DNA from 3 places in the Paenibacillus sp. GbtcB18 genome. Region 1 is predicted to be linked to each of the others. Evidence: riboswitches for the same ligand, from Rfam matches in the RefSeq annotation. Region 1 holds a riboswitch; each other region holds the start of a gene.

Region 1 (5,862 bases):
ATCATCTGCAGGACATGCTGGGATTTACGACTTATTGATTATTTAAAAATTGCTCTAACTCTCGAATGTTATTTTGTAATTATTCTCTTGTTAATGGTATAATTTTCTAATATGTTCCAAATGATTTGGGACATATTACGCACCTGGTGCAAGACATTATGAAGAAAACAGATACCGAGTTGGAGTGAATGAGTTGCTCAAAAAAAATAGCATAGCGATTTCCGTTGTTGTTCTCCTTCTGCTCATCGCCGCATCCGTATTTTATAGCGAGCATACTAATAAAAACCTGGGCTTGGAAAGCATTGTCGGCCATTCACTATCGGTCGTCCTCAACAATTACGATGAGGTAGCTTCGAGCAAAATCGAGAATTTTTCTCCCGATAACATAGCCGGCATAAAAATGAAACTAGTAAGTATCGAAGCCTACTCCGCTATAATAGATCAGGCGGTCGAATACGAGGCTTTAAAGCCGATAGCTGCAAATATGCTGTCACTAACTGAAAACATGGAAAAAAGCTATAAAGCGAATGACGGAAAACTTACTGACAGAAATAAAGAAGACTATAAAGTATTGGAAACGGAAATACGAAATTTAATCCCCCTTATCCGCAGCACTTATTACCAGCCTGGAACAGAAGGTAAGGCCTCTTTGAAAGTTACTGAACAGGGCATTGCTCCAATTAAAGACAGACTTAGTAAATATGCGGCAAGTGCATTAGAGTAAAAAAGGTTGAACAGGATTACATGCCCAACTTTCGATAGGTCATCTATCATTCTCCGAAGATTTCTGACAGAAGAACGCCATTCTTTTTCCACGGTGACTATGGTATAGTTGCAAGTGGATTTAGAAAGGTGGGACATCACGTGAATACATCTCCAATTCCGGTTTCCACCAAAAGCAGACCGCGCACTGCTTACTGGAAACCTTTTTTATTTATCGCCATTCTCATAGGCGGGTTGTTTTACGTCAAGTGGGAGCCGTACTTCCACAAAGCGCTTACCGCGGCGGCCAAGCACGACATCGGGAAGTCGATTCTCGCAGGCTCCGCCGAGCCTTCGCTGGCCGCGGCTTGGGACTATTCCGTGGTCTATTTCAAAGCCGTCTGGAAAGCCGCGATTCTCGGCATCGTCCTCGGCTCTCTGCTTCAGGTGCTGATCCCACAAGATTGGCTGAAGCGGGTGTTCGGCAAGCGCACTTTCGGCAGCACAGTAGCCGGCGGACTTAGCGCCATGCCCGGCATGATGTGCTCCTGCTGCGCTGCTCCGGTAGCGGTAGGCATGCGCAAGCAGTCAGGCTCCATCGGCTCCGCTCTCGCTTTCTGGATCGGCAACCCGGTACTGAACCCGGCGACGATCATTTTCATGGGCTTCGTGCTTGGCTGGAAATTCGCCGTTCTAAGAATCGCCGCTGGGATTGTGCTCGTGTTCGGCGTCTCGTACTGGGCGGAACGCCTCGTCACGAAAGACGATACAGCGACCGGCGAGTTTCCGCAGATGCCGGCTGCGCAGCACCATTCCGGGCCGGTCGTCGTCCGCTGGCTGAAAGCGCTCTGGACGATGTTCTGGACCGTGGTTCCCGTCTACTTCATCGCCGTGTTCATTCTCGGCGCCGCACGCGCCTGGCTGTTCCCGGCCCTCGATCCCGCGATCGGAAACAGCCTCGTCGCTTTGATCGGACTCGCTTTGGCCGGAACCCTGTTCGTCATCCCGACTGCCGCGGAAATTCCGATCGCCAAAACGATGATGGCCCTGGGCCTGGGCACGGGACCGGCTGCCGCGCTTATCATGACGCTGCCTGCCGTCAGCCTGCCGTCCCTCATTATGGTGCGCAAGGCGTTTCCTGCGCGGGTGCTCTGGTTCACAGCCAGTATGGTTGTCCTGACAGGAATCGTAACCGGCGTGGTCGGCATTTTCATCCTATAAAATCAAGTTCAGCGAGAGGGCCGATACCCCTCTCGTTTTTTTCGCAAATAAAAGACAGCGGTTACAAAGATCAGGGTGTGAGAGATTCCAAAACCGCTTCCGGCAGCGTTTCAGCCTTGAAATTCAGGCCTTTTCCGCAATTGACAAGGTTTGGGACATCCTGTAGTATTATCACGAAAAACTGCATATTTGTGGAAACAGGTATTTTAGAGCCACTCTAAAATTTAAAAGGGAAGAACGGTGAAATGCCGTCGCGGTCCCGCCACTGTAAGGGGAAACACTCTCAATCACATCCGGCACGAAGCCACTGGAACTAAGACGTTCCGGGAAGGCGCCGGTATGGACGCCCCGAGCCAGGAGACCTGCCTGTTTGGACAGCACTGATACGACCTACGAGGAATAGGGAGGTGTTTGAGATCGCAAACTTTTTTTGTTGCGTGCATAAGACATCGTGTTCCCGTGCGAAGGGAAAGATGTCTTTTTTTGTGTGCGGAGAAGAGGTCCAAAGCCGGGAATTACCGCATCGGAGTCATCGGATAGAGCTTGCGGAGCTGGCAGCCGGGCATCGGGTATAACGAATCACCGTCCGAAAGTACAGCAGGGGCATGCCCCCGTTCTGCCGCACTGGCCGCCGCTTACGGCGGACCACATTCATGAAGGAGGATTACCGATGAACATCCGTAAAACCCTGGCGTCTTTTCTGCTTATAGCCGGAATCGTCTGCTTCTTTCTGGTAAACGAGCCGGAGTCGGCTTACGCCATGCATATCATGGAGGGCTTTTTGCCGCCCTTCTGGGCCTTATTCTGGTGGGTGGTCTTCCTGCCATTCTTCATCCTGGGCGTCCGCGCTCTGATCCGAATTACTAAAGAAACGCCGGAGCTCAAGCTCATGCTCGGTCTGGCCGGGGCCTTTACATTCGTCCTGTCCGCCCTGAAAATACCCTCGGTTACGGGAAGCAGCTCCCACCCGACGGGTACCGGACTGGGAGCCATCCTGTTCGGACCGCTTCCCATGAGCGTCCTCGGCTCCGTCGTTCTTCTCTTTCAGGCCCTCCTCCTCGCCCACGGCGGGCTTACGACACTGGGTGCCAACGCATTCTCGATGGCCGTTGCGGGACCGTTTGTCGGCTATGCCGTGTACAAACTCATGATCAAATCGACGGGCAGGCAGAAGCTCTCCGTCTTTACGGGCGCCGCGCTCGCCGATCTGACCACCTATCTGGTCACCTCCGTGCAGTTGGCGGTGGCATTTCCCGCAGCCGACGGGGGTATGCTCGCCTCTTTTGCCAAATTTGCGGGCATTTTCGCCGTCACGCAGATTCCGCTTGCGATCAGCGAAGGACTGCTGACCGTGCTGGTTCTGGGCTGGCTGCAAGCCTATACGCCGCATGAAATTTCCGCTCTGCAGCGCAATCTGAAGGGAGCTGACCGTTCATGAAAACGTGGAAGAAGAATGTATGGATCCTGGTCGCGGTCGTCCTGCTTGCCGTGCTGCCGCTCATTTTCGTTAAAGGAGAGTTCGGAGGAGCGGACGGAGCCGCGGAGGAAGCGATTCAGGAAATCGCTCCGACTTACGAGCCTTGGTTCGCGTCGCTGATGGAGCCTCCCGCTGAAACCGAAAGCATGCTTTTCGCGCTGCAAGCCGCGCTTGGAGCCGGTTTTATCGGGTATGTGATCGGCTTGTATAAGGGAAAGGCCTCCAAACCGAAGCCTAAAGCATGATGCTCAAGCGGATTGACACCATTTCCTATGCCAATGCTTTCCGGGGACTGTCCCCCGTCTGGAAATGCGGATTTGCCGGCTGTCTCTTTATCCTGTCCTATGCCAGTGCTCCGCCCGTTCAATTGGCCGTTTTCGGATGGATAACGCTTTGGACCCTGCTTTACGCACGCGTCCCGGGGAAGCTTTACTGGCTCGTATACGGCGGCTCGCTGCTGTTTTTCGCGGCCAGCCTGCCTGCTCTCCTGCTGGAATTTGGAAGAAATGCGGGGACCGGGGTTCCCCTTTCTTCGGGGTGGATCATCGGAACGGCCGGTCCATGGACCGTTTATGTCACGGGTGAATCTTTGTCCCGCACAGCGGGGCTGTTTATGCGGGTCTCCGCCTGTCTCGCTTGTCTGCAGTTTGTGTTGTTCACGACGCCCTTGCTGGAAATTCTTCAGGTGATGAAAAAAATCCGCATGCCTCAGATCGTGATTGAGCTGACCCTGATTATGTACCGCTATATTTTTTTGCTCGCCGATACGGCTCACGCCATGCGGACCGCCCAGCGCTGCCGGGGCGGGCAGAACGGATTCGCAGGCGGACTGCGCGATACCGCTCTGCTGATCGTTCATCTGTTCGGCCGGACGATGCAGCGTTACCGTGGTCTGACCTACGGGCTGACCTCCCGCGGCTTCACGGAACGGATCGAACTTGCCCCCTATGAGGCGGCCCCTGTCCCGCCGCGCTACAAAGCCGAAGGCATGACCGGGATCTTTATGCTGACGGCAGCTCAGATTTGGCTGAAATGGAGGGGATTCGCATGAATCCGATCATGGAACTGGCGGACGTCGTCTACAGCTATCCCGGTACCGAAAAAAAGGCCCTGGCCGGACTCAGCCTCACGATTCCGGCGGGCCGGAAAATCGCGCTTTGCGGGCATAACGGCTCCGGCAAATCGACGTTTTTCCTGCATGCCGTCGGCATTCACCGGCCGCAATCGGGGACCGTGCGCTGGAAGGGCGCTCCTGTGTCCTACAAGCGCCAGGATCTGCAGGAGCTGCGCAGGCAGGTAGGACTCGTGTTCCAGGACCCCGAGCAGCAGCTCATTCTCGGTACGCCGTACGAGGACATCTCTTACGGCTTGCGGAACGCCGGCGTTTCCGAGCCCGAAATCCGCGTCCGGACCGGAGCGGTACTGGAGAGTATGGACCTGGAGCAGCTCGCCCATACCCCTATCCATCACCTGAGCCTCGGGCAGAAGAAGCGCGTCACCCTGGCCGGCGTTCTTGTGCTGGAGCCAAGCCTGCTGCTGCTCGACGAGCCGACGGCGTATCTCGATCGCGCGTCGGAGCGGCTTCTGCTGGATGAGCTGGCGGACATCGGGCAGAGCGGCGTCACCGTGGTCATGGCGACCCACGACATGGACCTGGCCTACACGTGGGCGGATGAAGTCCTGGTCATGGACCAGGGTGCCTGTCTGCTGCAAGGGACGCCCGATCGGGTTTTCGCGGAGACGGACACCGTCGAACGCATCGGTCTGGAGCTGCCCATGCTCCTCCGGCTGTGGCGCTCCCTCCCCCGCGCGCTGCGGGAAGGCATCGACCCTCCGAGGAGCGCCGATGCCTTCGGAGAGCTTCTCGCGGCCCGGCTTCAAGCTGCGGCTGCGCAGAGCTAGACGCTTGAATCCCATACAAAAAAAGCAGGTCAGGAATTTCTCCTGCACCTGCTTTTTGTATTTGTCCGCAAACCGGAAGCCGCGAGATGCGGCGTGTAAGGCCGACGCGGTCTTACGCGGGCCGCTTTTTTTACCGATCCGGATGTGCTTAAGCCTGCTTGATATCGAAAGAGCTTTTCAGCGATACGGTCAGATTGAAGACCAGATGATCTTTCGTGGACGCTTTAGGGTCCACATTGAAGTAACCGTGGCGGAAGAATTGGAACTTGTCGTTACCCTCGGCATCCTTCATGTTCTCCTCCACAAATCCGCTCAGGACCTCCAGAGAATTCGGATTGATCCGGTCGAGGAACGTGCTTCCTTCTTCCTTCTCTTCCTGCTCCGGCAGAACCAGCGGCTCGTAGAGCCGGAACTCGGCCGGTACGGCGCGGGTCGCTTCTACCCAGTGGATCGTTCCCTTCACTTTGCGGCCGGTAAACCCGCTTCCGCTCTTCGTCTCCGGATCGTAGGTGCAGCGCAGCTCGATCACATGGCCCGCCCCGTCCTTGACCACTTCTTCA
Region 2 (5,862 bases), on a different contig from region 1:
GGACGATGACGATGATAAACCAGGAAGAAATCGGAAGCAAACCGAAATCCATGCAGGGCTATTTGTCACCGCTGGTCCGGGATATTCCTCCTTCGGGCATCCGGCGTTTTTTTGATTTGGTAAGCGGGAGCAAGGATATTATTTCGCTGGGCGTCGGGGAACCGGATTTCGTGACGCCGTGGCATGTCCGCGAGGCGTGCGTGTATTCCCTGGAAAGAGGCCGGACGAACTATACGCCGAATGCGGGCCTCCCTGAGCTGCGCGAAGCGATCGCCGAGTATTTGTACACGAATTTTGCCGTAAAATACGAGCCTTCGAATGAAGTCGTCGTAACGGTCGGCGGCAGCGAGGCAATTGACCTTGCGCTGCGCGCGCTGATTACGCCGGGCGATGAAATTCTCATTCCGGAGCCCTGCTACATCGCTTACAGTCCGATCGTCACGATCGGCGGAGGAGTTCCGGTCGGCATCGAGACCTTCGCGAAGGACAGCTTCAAGCTGAAGCCCGAAGCGCTCCGCGCCAGTTTGACGCCGAAATCCAAGGTTCTCGTTCTGAGCTATCCGAGCAACCCGACGGGCGGCATCATGACGTACGAGGACTGGGAGCCGATCGCCCGGATCGTGGAAGAGAACGATCTGATCGTCATCGCCGATGAAATTTATGCGGAGCTCACTTACGGAAGCAAGCACGTGAGCTTCGCGTCGCTGCCCGGCATGCGGGACCGCACTATTCTCGTCAGCGGCTTCGCGAAAGCTTTTGCCATGACGGGCTGGAGAGTCGGCTACATGTGCGGGCATCCGGACCTGATCTCCGCGATGCTGAAGATCCATCAGTACACGGTCATGTGTGCTCCGATCATGGGCCAGATCGCCGCTCTTGAGGCGCTCCGCAACGGGCTGGAGGAGAAGGACCGGATGATCGAGTCCTATAACCAGCGCAGACGCCTGGTCGTTCAAGGCTTCCGGCAGATCGGTCTCGACTGCCACGAGCCTCAGGGAGCGTTCTACGCGTTCCCTTCCATCGCTTCGACGGGCCTCAGCTCGGAAGAGTTCGCTCAGCGGCTCCTGACCGAAGCGAAGGTGGCGGCCGTTCCGGGACAAGTGTTCGGCAACGGCGGCGAAGGCTTCGTCCGCTGCTCCTATGCGACTTCCGTTTCACAACTGAACGAGGCTTTGGACCGTATTGGGTCTTTTGTGAAAAAATTGTAAAGACTTGTCCCAAAAAATAGTTTTCAGAATCGGAAAAAACTGATATCTTTAGGGTAAAGGAGGGATATGTATGGCTTATTTAGAATATCGTCTGGCCGACAACTCGGGTTGGTACAGCCATGACGTTTCCGATCAACGCTGGTTATCCAAACGACCTGCCAAATTAGCCTCCCTCTTTCACCTGGAAGAAGAAATTCAGTTTATGCGGCACAGACTGGAACAGATGGTTCAGTCCGGTGAGGCTATGACTTCCGAGTCCGTAATTGAAATGAGTACGCTTCTTGATCATAAGATTAACGAATATATGAATCTAGTCCAGAAGAGCCGGTAAATGCCGGCTTTTTTGCAGCGTTTGCATAGGCTATCGGGCAACGGAGGGATTACAATGACACAGAAACGCTGGTTTCCGGCTGCAGTACTGCTTTTATTATTCACCGTCTTGGTTTCCGGGTGCGGGAAGGCCCAGCCCAAAGCGGATGTTTCCATCTTTATGATGGCCCGTGACGGCATACCGGTCGATGCCGCTTTTAAGCTTGAAAATTCGTTGAAAGCGCTTGTGGGGGACAAGCCGTCCATCTATTTGAATACGTCCCCGCTTTTTTCCAACGAAAAGATGATCGTCGAAATGGGATACGGCAATCACGGTATCCTGATCATCCCCGAAGAACAGTTTAAGATTTATGCGGCCGAAGGGGCATTTTTGCCGCTGGACGAGCATTTCAAGCAGGAAGACTATCCGGAGGGCGTACTCGAGGCGACGATTGAACCTGCCGGCAAGAAAAAGAATCCGCCCGAAGCGCCTAAGAAGGAGACGCATCTGTACGGCATTCCGCTCCAGTATTCCAAGTGGATGAAGGACAACGGCGTGGAAGGCAAGGGGCTCGTCGCTTTTATGGCGGTGAACAGCCGCAATCCCGAGCAGTCGTTCGAGGTACTCAAAAAGATCGCCGCCAAATCGTGAAGCGGACGACCTTGCCGCCGCCGCGACTCCAAAGCGGACGCCGGTAACTGCATGTGGTGCGATGACTAAAGTCCTTGTCTTTCCGCAGCCGCTTGGCCTATAATGGGGGATGAACTTGAAGGCCCAACCTCATACGTTTACCGTCAGGTCCCGAAAGCGGCGTCTCTCAGCGGAGCCAAAGCCCAGGGTGAAAAGGGAAGCCGGTGCAAATCCGGCACGGTCCCGCCACTGTAATACGGAGATCGTCTTACGATGCCACTGTCCGCTCGCGGATGGGAAGGCAAGACGGTCAAACATCCGTAAGTCAGGAGACCTGCCTGCCGGTTTGCAGCACAATATCCTTCGAGGAGAGGATCGCGCGAAACCGGAAAGGACGTCCGATTGACGGCCGTTCCACCTCGTGATTCTGAAAGTTATCCCCTCTATCTCCGGATAGGGGGGATTTTTTGTTGACATGCGCGAACATCGTGGGACAACCTCAAGTCAAACTAAATCTGCAAGGGAGTAGAGAACATGAACAACGAACGAAAAACCACCGGGGGTTTTAAATACGCCCTGCTGCTGCTTGTTTTGACGATGGCCGTCGGCCTGGCAGCCTGCGGCAAGCAAAGCGCGGATAACGGAACGGCGGGTTCGGCCTCTCCGGCGGCAAGCACCGCTCCGCAATCGAGCGCGAAGAAAACGCAGTATCCTTTGAAAGTAACCGATGCGACGGGCAAGGAATTTACGTTCGAGAAAGCGCCGGGAAAAATCGTATCGGTTTCGCCGGCGGAAACGGAAGCTCTTTTTGCGATCGGTCTGGGCGATAATATCGTCGGCGTGTCCGATTTTGACGATTACCCGGAGGAAGCGAAAAATAAGCCGAAAATGGGCGGAATTACGCAGCCTAACCAGGAATCGGTTATCGCGTCGGGAGCCGACATTGTTTTCACAGGCGTTTCGATGAAAAAAGAATCGGTCGAAAAGCTGCGCGCTATGGGCATCAACGTGTTCAAGGTGGAGCCGAAGACGCTTGACGACGTCATGAAAAATATTCAGCTTTACGGCCAGATTACCGACCATCAGGAACAGGCGGAAAAAGTCGTCGCAAAAATGAAAGAAGACCGTCAAAAAGTTACGGATGCTGTAAAAACCGTAGCGGCGGAAAAGAAGAAAAAAGTCTATATCGAATTCTCCCCGGGCTGGACAGTCGGTAAGGGTGAATTTATGGATGAGCTGATCACGCTGGCGGGCGGTGTCAACGTCGCTTCCGACATTACGGGCTGGAAGCAGATCAGCGAGGAAAAAATCATCCAGCAGAACCCGGACGTTATTTTATTCGCCAAAGGCGTAGTGGATGACAAAACGAAGAAAAGTCTTGAAGAACTCATTCGCGGACGCAGCGGGTGGAACGAAATCAATGCCGTTAAAAACAACCAGGTGATCGGTCTCGACCAGAATACGCTGACCCGTCCGGGACCGCGTTTGACGGAGGGACTCCTGCAAATGGCTAAAGCCATCTATCCGGACTTGGTGAAATAAATGAAACCTAAATGGGGACTTTGGGGAGGAGTAGGAGTTTTACTCCTTCTTCTTTCTATTGTGCTGAGTCTATCGCTGGGCTCGGCCCATCTGCCGGTGAGTCAGATCGCTTCGATTCTGGGGAGCAAGCTGCCTTGGATCGGTGACCGGATCACGCCGGACTGGCCCGTATCCTCGGAGCAGATTATTATGAAGGTAAGGCTGCCGCGCGTGATGCTGGCCATCCTGGTCGGGGCCTCCCTTTCGGTAGCGGGAGCCGCTTTTCAAGGCGTCCTGCGCAATCCGCTTGCGGACCCGTATACGCTTGGGGTAAGCAGCGGAACGAGCGTCGGCGCGGCTTTCGTCATTTACTTCGGTCTGCAGACTATGTTTTTCGGTACGTGGACGATACCGGTCGTCGGTTTTGCCACAGGAGCCGTTTCACTTTGGATCGTCTTGCGTCTGGCCCGGACCGACGGCAAAATCCGTATGGAGACGCTGCTGCTTTCCGGTGTCGTGATGCAGGCGTTTCTCGGCTCCGTCGTTTCTTTTCTCGTGTCGATGTCCAAACAGGTCGTCAATGAAATCATTTTCTGGCTGATGGGCAGTCTCGCGATGAAAGGCTGGTCGTACACAACCGTTCTCCTTCCGTATTTTCTCGTAACTTTCGTTGTGCTTTACAGCTATGCGCGGACACTCAACCTGCTGGCGCTCGGGGAACGTCAGGCCGCCCATCTGGGCATCCATGTCGAGCGGACGAAATTGATCGTGCTGATCACTGCGACTCTGGTGACGGCTGCGGCCGTTTCCGTATCCGGCGTGATCGGGTTTGTCGGGCTGATCGTGCCTCATCTGATCCGATTGATCGCGGGACCGGATTACCGGCTGATCGTGCCGCTTTCCGCCGTAGGCGGAGCCATCTACGTCCTTTGGGCCGATACGCTGGCCCGGACGCTTCTAAGCCCGACGGAGATTCCGCTCGGCGTCATCACCGCGTTTCTGGGCGCGCCGTTCTTCGCTTACCTGCTGCGCAAACAGAAGAAATGGGGGAGAAGCTGATGGAACCGATCATCGAAGTGCAGGGTGCGGGAAAAAGCTTCGGTGGAATCCGCGTGCTCAAAGATATCCGTTTCGAGGTGAAGCCCGGCGAATTTTTTGGCGTCATCGGGCCTAACGGGAGCGGTAAATCGACTTTGCTGAGACTTATCTCAGGCGTAGACCCCCTTACGGAAGGCCGTATTCTTCTCCAGGGGAGGGAAGTCGCGGGCTACGCCCGCAAGGAGCTGGCGCGCTGGCTTGCCGTGCTTCAGCAGGATGCACTGCCTCCGCTCGGTTTCACCGTCCGTGAGGTGGTGGAAATGGGCCGGTTCCCTTTCCAGAACTGGCTCGGGGAAGACCGGGAGGACGCTGCTGCGCTGATCGACCGGATTATGCGGCGGCTCGATCTGGAGCCGCTCGCCGACCGGACGGTCGAGAACCTGAGCGGAGGGCAGAAACAGCGCGTGGCGCTGGCGAAGGTGATGGCACAGCAGCCCCGCCTGCTGCTGCTCGACGAGCCTACGACTTATCTCGACATCGGCTACCAGATGCAGCTGATGGACTACGTGCGGCAGTGGCAGCGGGAAGAAGGGCTGACGGTGGTCGCCGTCCTTCACGACCTGAACCTGGCCGCCCTCTACTGTGAACGGCTTCTCGTCGTTCATGGGGGAGAAGGCATATCTATCGGCACGCCGGAGGAAATTATGAGAAGCGAGCTGATACTGGATGTCTATGGGACGGAACCGATCGTCCTGGAGCATCCCGATCACGGCATTCCTCAAATCCTGCTTCGCCGGGGAGATTGAATAGAGTGAATCCGAACCGCCCGCAGGGCGGTTTACCTACATACCGACATACCGACTAACACACCAGAGGAGGAACAAACATGAACGAACTTCAGGATGTAATCGGCGCCATTCGTCCGCTCCGTCAGGAAGCGAAGGATGCGGCATCCGTCCATCTCGATAATCTGACTAAACCGCCGGGAAGCCTCGGCAAGCTGGAAGATATGGCACGACAGCTCGCGGGGATTACCGGAGAGATTATGCCCGATATGAGCCGCAAGGCTATCGTCGTCATGGCGGCCGACCACGGCGTCTGCGAAGAAGGCGTCAGCGCGTTTCCGCAGGAAGTGACCCGCCAGATGGTGATGAA
Region 3 (5,862 bases), on a different contig from region 1:
GCAGGGAGAAGTCGAGCAGCATGCCTTCCATCCGTTTGATCAGAATCCCCGTAAAAAGAAAATAAGGCAGCACGATCACTTTCTTCGCGCCCAATCTCAGGCAGCGCTCGATGCCGTTCTCCAGAAGCGGCGCCGTTACGCCGATAAATGCCGTTTCAACCCAGGGAATCTGGAGCTTTTCCCAGAGCAGGCGGGAAATTTTGAACAGCTCGCTGTTCGCATCGGGATCGCTGCTTCCGCGTCCGACAACCAGCACGGCGGTATCTCCCGGCGTTTCCTCACGGAACCGGTCCGCCCCGCCCAGTCTTGCCGTCATGATGTCGACTACACCTTCATGTACGCCGATAGGACGTCCGTAAATGAACTGTACGCCCGGGTAACGCTCTTTCGCTTCGTCAATGGCACCCGGAATATGAATTTTGGCATGACCGGCGGAAAATAAAATGATCGGCACCACGGCAATTCGTGTGGCCCCTCTGTTGACGCAAGTCTGTATCCCTTGCGAAATCGTCGGTTTTTCAAGCTCCAAAAAACAGGTTTCGATAATGGCCTGTTCCATCGTTTCGGCGAGCCGGCTTACAAACGCCCGGACCTCGCTGTTCCCTTCCGCGTCACGGCTTCCGTGACCTACAAACAGTACCGCATCCATCGGCTCTGCCTCCTTTTTTTGTATCCCAATATTGAAAAGAAAACGAAAAGAAATCCTATAGTTTTCGGGTTCGTTAATCTCCGCACAAAGCGTTTTCGATTTGAAAAGCCGGGACTTCCCGGTGCCGGTAGCCCTCCAGCTCTTTTACGCGGGCAAAAAACTTATGGAACCGTTCGTTCGGATGCCCTTCGTTCCGGTACCGGGCGACGATCCGCTCAATGGTCTCGACCAGCTTGTCCGGCTCGATGCCTTCCGCAACGGGCTGCGCCGCGTGGGCATTGCGGCCGACTGTTTTTCCCCCGAGGAACAGATCAAACTTCTCCCGGCGGTAAACGATGCCGATATCTTCCTTCACCGCGCCGTAGCAGGCCATGCCGCAGCCGTTGAAACCGATCTTCATCTCTTTGGGCACGGCCGCTCCACCCAGAAGATCGTGAAGCTCCTCCGCATACGGCACGGCGTCGCCTTTGTCCATATTGCAGAAGTCGCAGGCTTTGATCTGGACCACATCGCCGACCGGAGCCAGCAGAAGCCCTTCTCCGCGAAGCCGTTTCGTTACGGAATCGGGATCGTCGGTCCGCAGCTTGACGAGCAGTTGATGATGGGGGGTATACTCCATCGTTCCCGTATCGCCGACAGCGTCCGCGAGGACCATCAGCTGTTTGGCAGTGAGATTTTTGTTCGCAAGTCCGGGGCTGACCGCGAATTCGAGAATAGCCTGCTGGCGGAAAAATCCGCCCGGGGAAGCGGAAGCTGCCGAACCGCCGGGTTCGCCCGTTACGAGACGAAGCGCTTCCTCCGCAAGCTCAAAAGCGGTCGGAACCGAAGCGACAGCCTGTGCAAGTGCGGCAGGCGGACGTACGGCGACCGCAACCGCCGAGTCACCGTACTCCCCGGCTCCCGAAGACGCGGGCGTATCGTACGCGGACCGCGTCCCCTCCGCTTGTATGCGAACCGTCGAATCTTCGCGGTCGTAATCGTCGGTTGTGCCGGTCCCTTCGGCTTCGGGGCTGTATTCGCCGTAACCGTCATCCCCGTATTCGTCCTCGTCGAAGAAGGACGGCAGGACGGCGCCGCCGGCTTCCCGCTCTTCCGCTGACCGCAAAACGGCATCGGACTGTTCCCCCAAGGCGGGTGCTGCTTCCGCGCCGGTTTCCTCTTCCTGCTCCAGAGCCCACGGCTCGGCTTCCCGTCGGAGACGCTCATGAGGGCGCAGGGGCTGGATATCGCTGTCCAGCGTATACTTACGCTGATAGCCCCTTGGCGTAATCATGAGTCCCTCGTAGTTGCGGGTCGCAGAGTTGCCGATAATCACCGTCGTGAGCATGCCGATATCATGCTCCAGCATCTCCGCAAGCGTCGTCAGCACGACATGCTCCCTGTCGCGGTAGGCGCTTTTCACGATCCCCACCGGCGTATCGGGAGAGCGGTGTTTCAGCAAAATCTGCTGCGTCTCCACGATCTGGCGCGTTCTTCTGCCGCTCCGCGGGTTGTACAACGCGATGACGAAATCGGCGGATGCGGCCGCCTCGACTCTGCGCCGGATGAGATCCCACGGCGTCAGGTGATCGCTGAGGCTGATCGTGCACGCATCGTGCATCACGGGCGCTCCCAGCAGCGAAGCGCATGAGTTGATCGCCGAGATGCCGGGCACGATTTCGACTTCCACGCCCTCGCTCGGCTTCCATCCTTTCTCGATCAGCACCTCGTACACGAGACCCGCCATGCCGTAGACACCCGCATCGCCGCTGGATATAACGGCCACCTTGCGCCCGGCCTCCGCTTGTCTGACGGCTTCCTGCGCACGGCTCACTTCCTCGGTCATGCCCGTACGCACGACCTGTTTGCCGTCGATCAGGCTGCGGATCAGATCCACGTAAGTGTTATAGCCAATAATGACTTCGCTTTCCGAAATCGCCTCGCGCGCGCGTTTTGTAATATGGGCTTCGTCTCCGGGGCCAAATCCGATGATAAGCAGTTTACCGGCCATTCCCATTCCTCCTCTTCCCTGTAAAAAAACTCCGGCACTTCCGCTGAACAACCGTTATCGAGCCGTCCGGCCTTCCCTGTCCGTTTTCGTACAGGTGGCCTTATATATGCACGGCGGTGTGCCTTCCGGCGGCTTGCCGTTTGCTCTTCATCCCGTCCGGACAATAAAAAAAGCATTTCTATCCTATTCGGATAGAAATGCTTCGAACTTTCGAGCCATTAAGCGGGAATATCCCGCATATGCTTCCAACCCGCACAGTCGCCGGCACCGGGCAAACTTGTACGCCCACGTTCCGGCAAACCGCCGTTGGCAGCGATTCAGCCGTTCTCAACACCTCCCTAAATCCTCGTAGGTTATCTAGTGTTATTTTAAACAGGCAGGTCTCCTGGCTCGAAGCTTTTTTCGGCGCCTTCCCGGATTATCCAGTGACGTTGTTGCCGAAAAAATTTTCCCCTGCGGTTGCAGGGGGCTCCTTACAGTGGCGGGTCCGCGTCGGTCTTTCACCGAACTTCCCGTTTTAAGCCGAACCCGGTTCTTATGGACTGTCTGATCCGTTCGAATGGGCTCCGCACCTGTTTTTACCATATTCGATTGTGTTCTGTTCATCATACCATCCGGTCAAAGAACTTGTCTATGCCGATAAAACGCTCCACTCAACCGAGCAGATAAACTCTGGCTTCATAAGGGCGCAGTTTGAGAACGCCGGTATTTTCGCCGGAGACGGGATCGTAATTGGAAAGGAGAAGCTCCGCGTCCTTCCCTTCTCCCAGCTCTTCCGGCCATGTAAACTCCGGCGTTCCGTCGAAAAAGTTCAGAATCACCAGCAGCTTCTCCCCGTTCAGCGTCCGCGTGTATGCATAAATTTCCGTGTCTAGCGGAAGCAGAAGCTTGTACTCGCCGTAAACGATGACGGGATGCTTTTTACGAAGCGCGATTAGGCTGCGGTAGTAGTGGAAGATGGACCGCGGATCGGCTGTCGCTGCAACCGCATTGATCTCCGGATGATTCGGATTGACTTTGATCCACGGTTCCCCCGTCGTAAATCCGGCGTTCGCCGTGTCGTCCCACTGCATGGGGGTGCGGGCGTTGTCCCGGCTTTTTTTCCAAATCGCCTTCATCACTTCGTCTTGGGGCTTGCCGAGCAGCTTAGCCTGCTTGTAATAGTTGATCGTTTCCACATCGCGGTAATCGTCGATGAGATCGAACGCGACGTTGGTCATGCCGATTTCTTCCCCCTGAAAAATATACGGCGTCCCCTCCAGCGTCAGCAAAAACGTGGCGAGCATTTTGGCGGATTCCACGCGGTAGGGGCCGTCGTTTCCGAATCTGGACACGGGACGCGGCTGGTCGTGATTGCCCAGATAGTTGGCGTTCCAGCCTTTATCGTGTAGAACCGTCTGCCAGCGGCTCATCACATTTTTAAGCTCCAGCAGGGTCCAAGGCTTGGATACCCACTTCCCCGTACCCGGAGAAGCCGCATCCAGATTCATATGCTCGAACTGGAAAACCATGTTCAGCTCATGACGCTCGTCCCCCACGTAATCCAGCGCCTGCTCCGGGCCCAGTCCGGATGTTTCGCCGACCGTCATGATGTCGTAATTAAACAGCACCCGATCATTGAGCTTGTGCAGCAGCGTATGTACCTTTTCCAGGTTCGAAAAAAGCTGGTAAGCCTGCACAACGGGCAAATGCTTCGGATTATCGGCGTCGGGCAGCCCCTGCGCTTTTACGATATGCGCGATCGCATCGAAACGGAAACCGTCCACTCCCTTGCCGAGCCACCAATGCACCATCCGGAAGAGTTCTTCGACCATCTCCTCGTTCTCCCAATTGAGATCGGGCTGATGTTTCGAATACAGATGCATGTAATACTCGTCCGTCTCCGTGTCGTGTTCCCAGACGCTGCCGCTGAAATAAGACTCCCAGTTGTTAGGGAAAAGACCCTCTTTTCCCTTCCTCCAAATATAATAATCCCGCTTGGGATTGTCCCTGGAAGAACGCGATTCTTTAAACCAGGCATGCTGGTCCGAAGTATGGTTCAGCACAAGATCCATCATGATCTTCAGCCCGCGCTTGCGCGCTTCCAGAAGCAGCTCGTCAAAATCCTCCATCGTACCGTACTGCGGATCGATCGCGTAATAATCGCTGATATCGTAGCCGTTGTCGGCGCCCGGCGAGAGGTAGATCGGACACAGCCAGATGACGTTGACGCCAAGCTCCGCAAGATAATCCAGCTTGGAAATGATCCCGCGCAGGTCCCCTCGGCCATCCCCGTCCGAATCCTTGAAGCTGGACGGATAAATCTGGTACACGACGCTTTCTTTCCACCATGTTTTGTTCATGTGAGTTCTCTCCTCTCTCAGCCTCTTCCTCCTTGGAACGACGGATATTTGGTCATCCCACCATCCGCAAACAGCGTGATGCCGGTGACGTAGCTGGACTCCGACGAAGCCAGCCAGGCGGCTACGGCCGCAATCTCTTCCGGTTTGCCGATATATCCCATCGGAATAAGGGCTTCCACGCCGGCGCGTGCCTGCTCGTCGGCGAATTTTATCTCGTTGATGGGCGTGTTGATCGCTCCCGGGCCGATATTGTTCACCCGGATTCCTTTGGGCGCAAACTCCAGCGCCAGCGTCTCGGTCATCATTTTGATCCCGCCTTTGCTCGCCGCATAATGAACGAAATGCGGCCAAGGGATCATTTCGTGCACACTTGAAACGTTGATAACGGCTCCTCTGATTTCATGCTCCAGCATATAGGAAATGGCTTCTCTGCTGCCGAGAAACGCCCCGGTTAGATTCACGTCCAGCACTTTCCGCCAATCGTCGGCGGACAACTCCTGAGAAGGGACTTCATTCTCGATTCCCGCGTTGTTGATCATTACGTCCAGAGAACCGAAATGCTCGTGGGCGGTTTCGACCAGCTTCTTCACGTCCTCTTCTTTGGTCACGTCTCCCCGGAGCGCCAGCGCTCTGCCCCCCGCGGCTTCCACTTCAGCGATCAAGGCGGGAATGTTTTCTTCATGGCTCAAGTAATTGATCAGGACATTCGCTTTCTCTTGGCCGAAACGAACCGCAGCCGCTCTTCCTATTCCCGTGGACGCTCCCGTGATGACGACCGTTTTTCCTTCCAAATCCTTATACATGGCAGTACCTCCTTGATTTTGGAATGCGAATCTCGCAGAAGACCTCCACTTTAATTAAACGTTTTAGAAGGAAAAAAC

What was found. A riboswitch is a leader RNA that binds a small molecule or an ion and turns the genes downstream of it on or off. The one in region 1 is predicted to bind cobalamin.
Region 2: it holds a riboswitch for cobalamin, as region 1 does, so the genes downstream of both, KVT34_RS14970 (ABC transporter substrate-binding protein) here and KVT34_RS21070 (energy-coupling factor ABC transporter permease) in region 1, are expected to answer to the same signal.
Region 3: it holds a riboswitch for cobalamin, as region 1 does, so the genes downstream of both, cobJ (precorrin-3B C(17)-methyltransferase) here and KVT34_RS21070 (energy-coupling factor ABC transporter permease) in region 1, are expected to answer to the same signal.

The regions. Positions count from the first base shown of each region.
Region 1 covers NZ_JAGXJX010000007.1:310,223-316,084, reverse strand. Annotated here, with positions in the region: gene KVT34_RS21085 (phospholipase D family protein) at 1-38, shown strand, start outside; gene KVT34_RS21080 (hypothetical protein) at 194-724, shown strand; gene KVT34_RS32630 (permease) at 865-1,923, shown strand; cobalamin riboswitch at 2,106-2,307, shown strand; gene KVT34_RS21070 (energy-coupling factor ABC transporter permease) at 2,594-3,361, shown strand; gene KVT34_RS21065 (energy-coupling factor ABC transporter substrate-binding protein) at 3,358-3,645, shown strand; gene cbiQ (cobalt ECF transporter T component CbiQ) at 3,642-4,451, shown strand; gene KVT34_RS21055 (energy-coupling factor ABC transporter ATP-binding protein) at 4,448-5,302, shown strand; gene KVT34_RS21050 (glutamine--tRNA ligase/YqeY domain fusion protein) at 5,451-5,862, opposite strand, start outside.
Region 2 covers NZ_JAGXJX010000004.1:267,098-272,959, reverse strand. Annotated here, with positions in the region: gene KVT34_RS14985 (aminotransferase class I/II-fold pyridoxal phosphate-dependent enzyme) at 12-1,208, shown strand; gene KVT34_RS14980 (aspartyl-phosphate phosphatase Spo0E family protein) at 1,279-1,539, shown strand; gene KVT34_RS14975 (hypothetical protein) at 1,594-2,169, shown strand; cobalamin riboswitch at 2,298-2,504, shown strand; gene KVT34_RS14970 (ABC transporter substrate-binding protein) at 2,683-3,690, shown strand; gene KVT34_RS14965 (FecCD family ABC transporter permease) at 3,691-4,728, shown strand; gene KVT34_RS14960 (ABC transporter ATP-binding protein) at 4,728-5,513, shown strand; gene cobT (nicotinate-nucleotide--dimethylbenzimidazole phosphoribosyltransferase) at 5,594-5,862, shown strand, end outside.
Region 3 covers NZ_JAGXJX010000002.1:1,057,450-1,063,311, forward strand. Annotated here, with positions in the region: gene KVT34_RS10155 (sirohydrochlorin chelatase) at 1-649, opposite strand, end outside; gene cobJ (precorrin-3B C(17)-methyltransferase) at 723-2,639, opposite strand; cobalamin riboswitch at 2,998-3,186, opposite strand; gene KVT34_RS10165 (glycoside hydrolase family 13 protein) at 3,293-4,981, opposite strand; gene KVT34_RS10170 (glucose-1-dehydrogenase) at 4,999-5,784, opposite strand.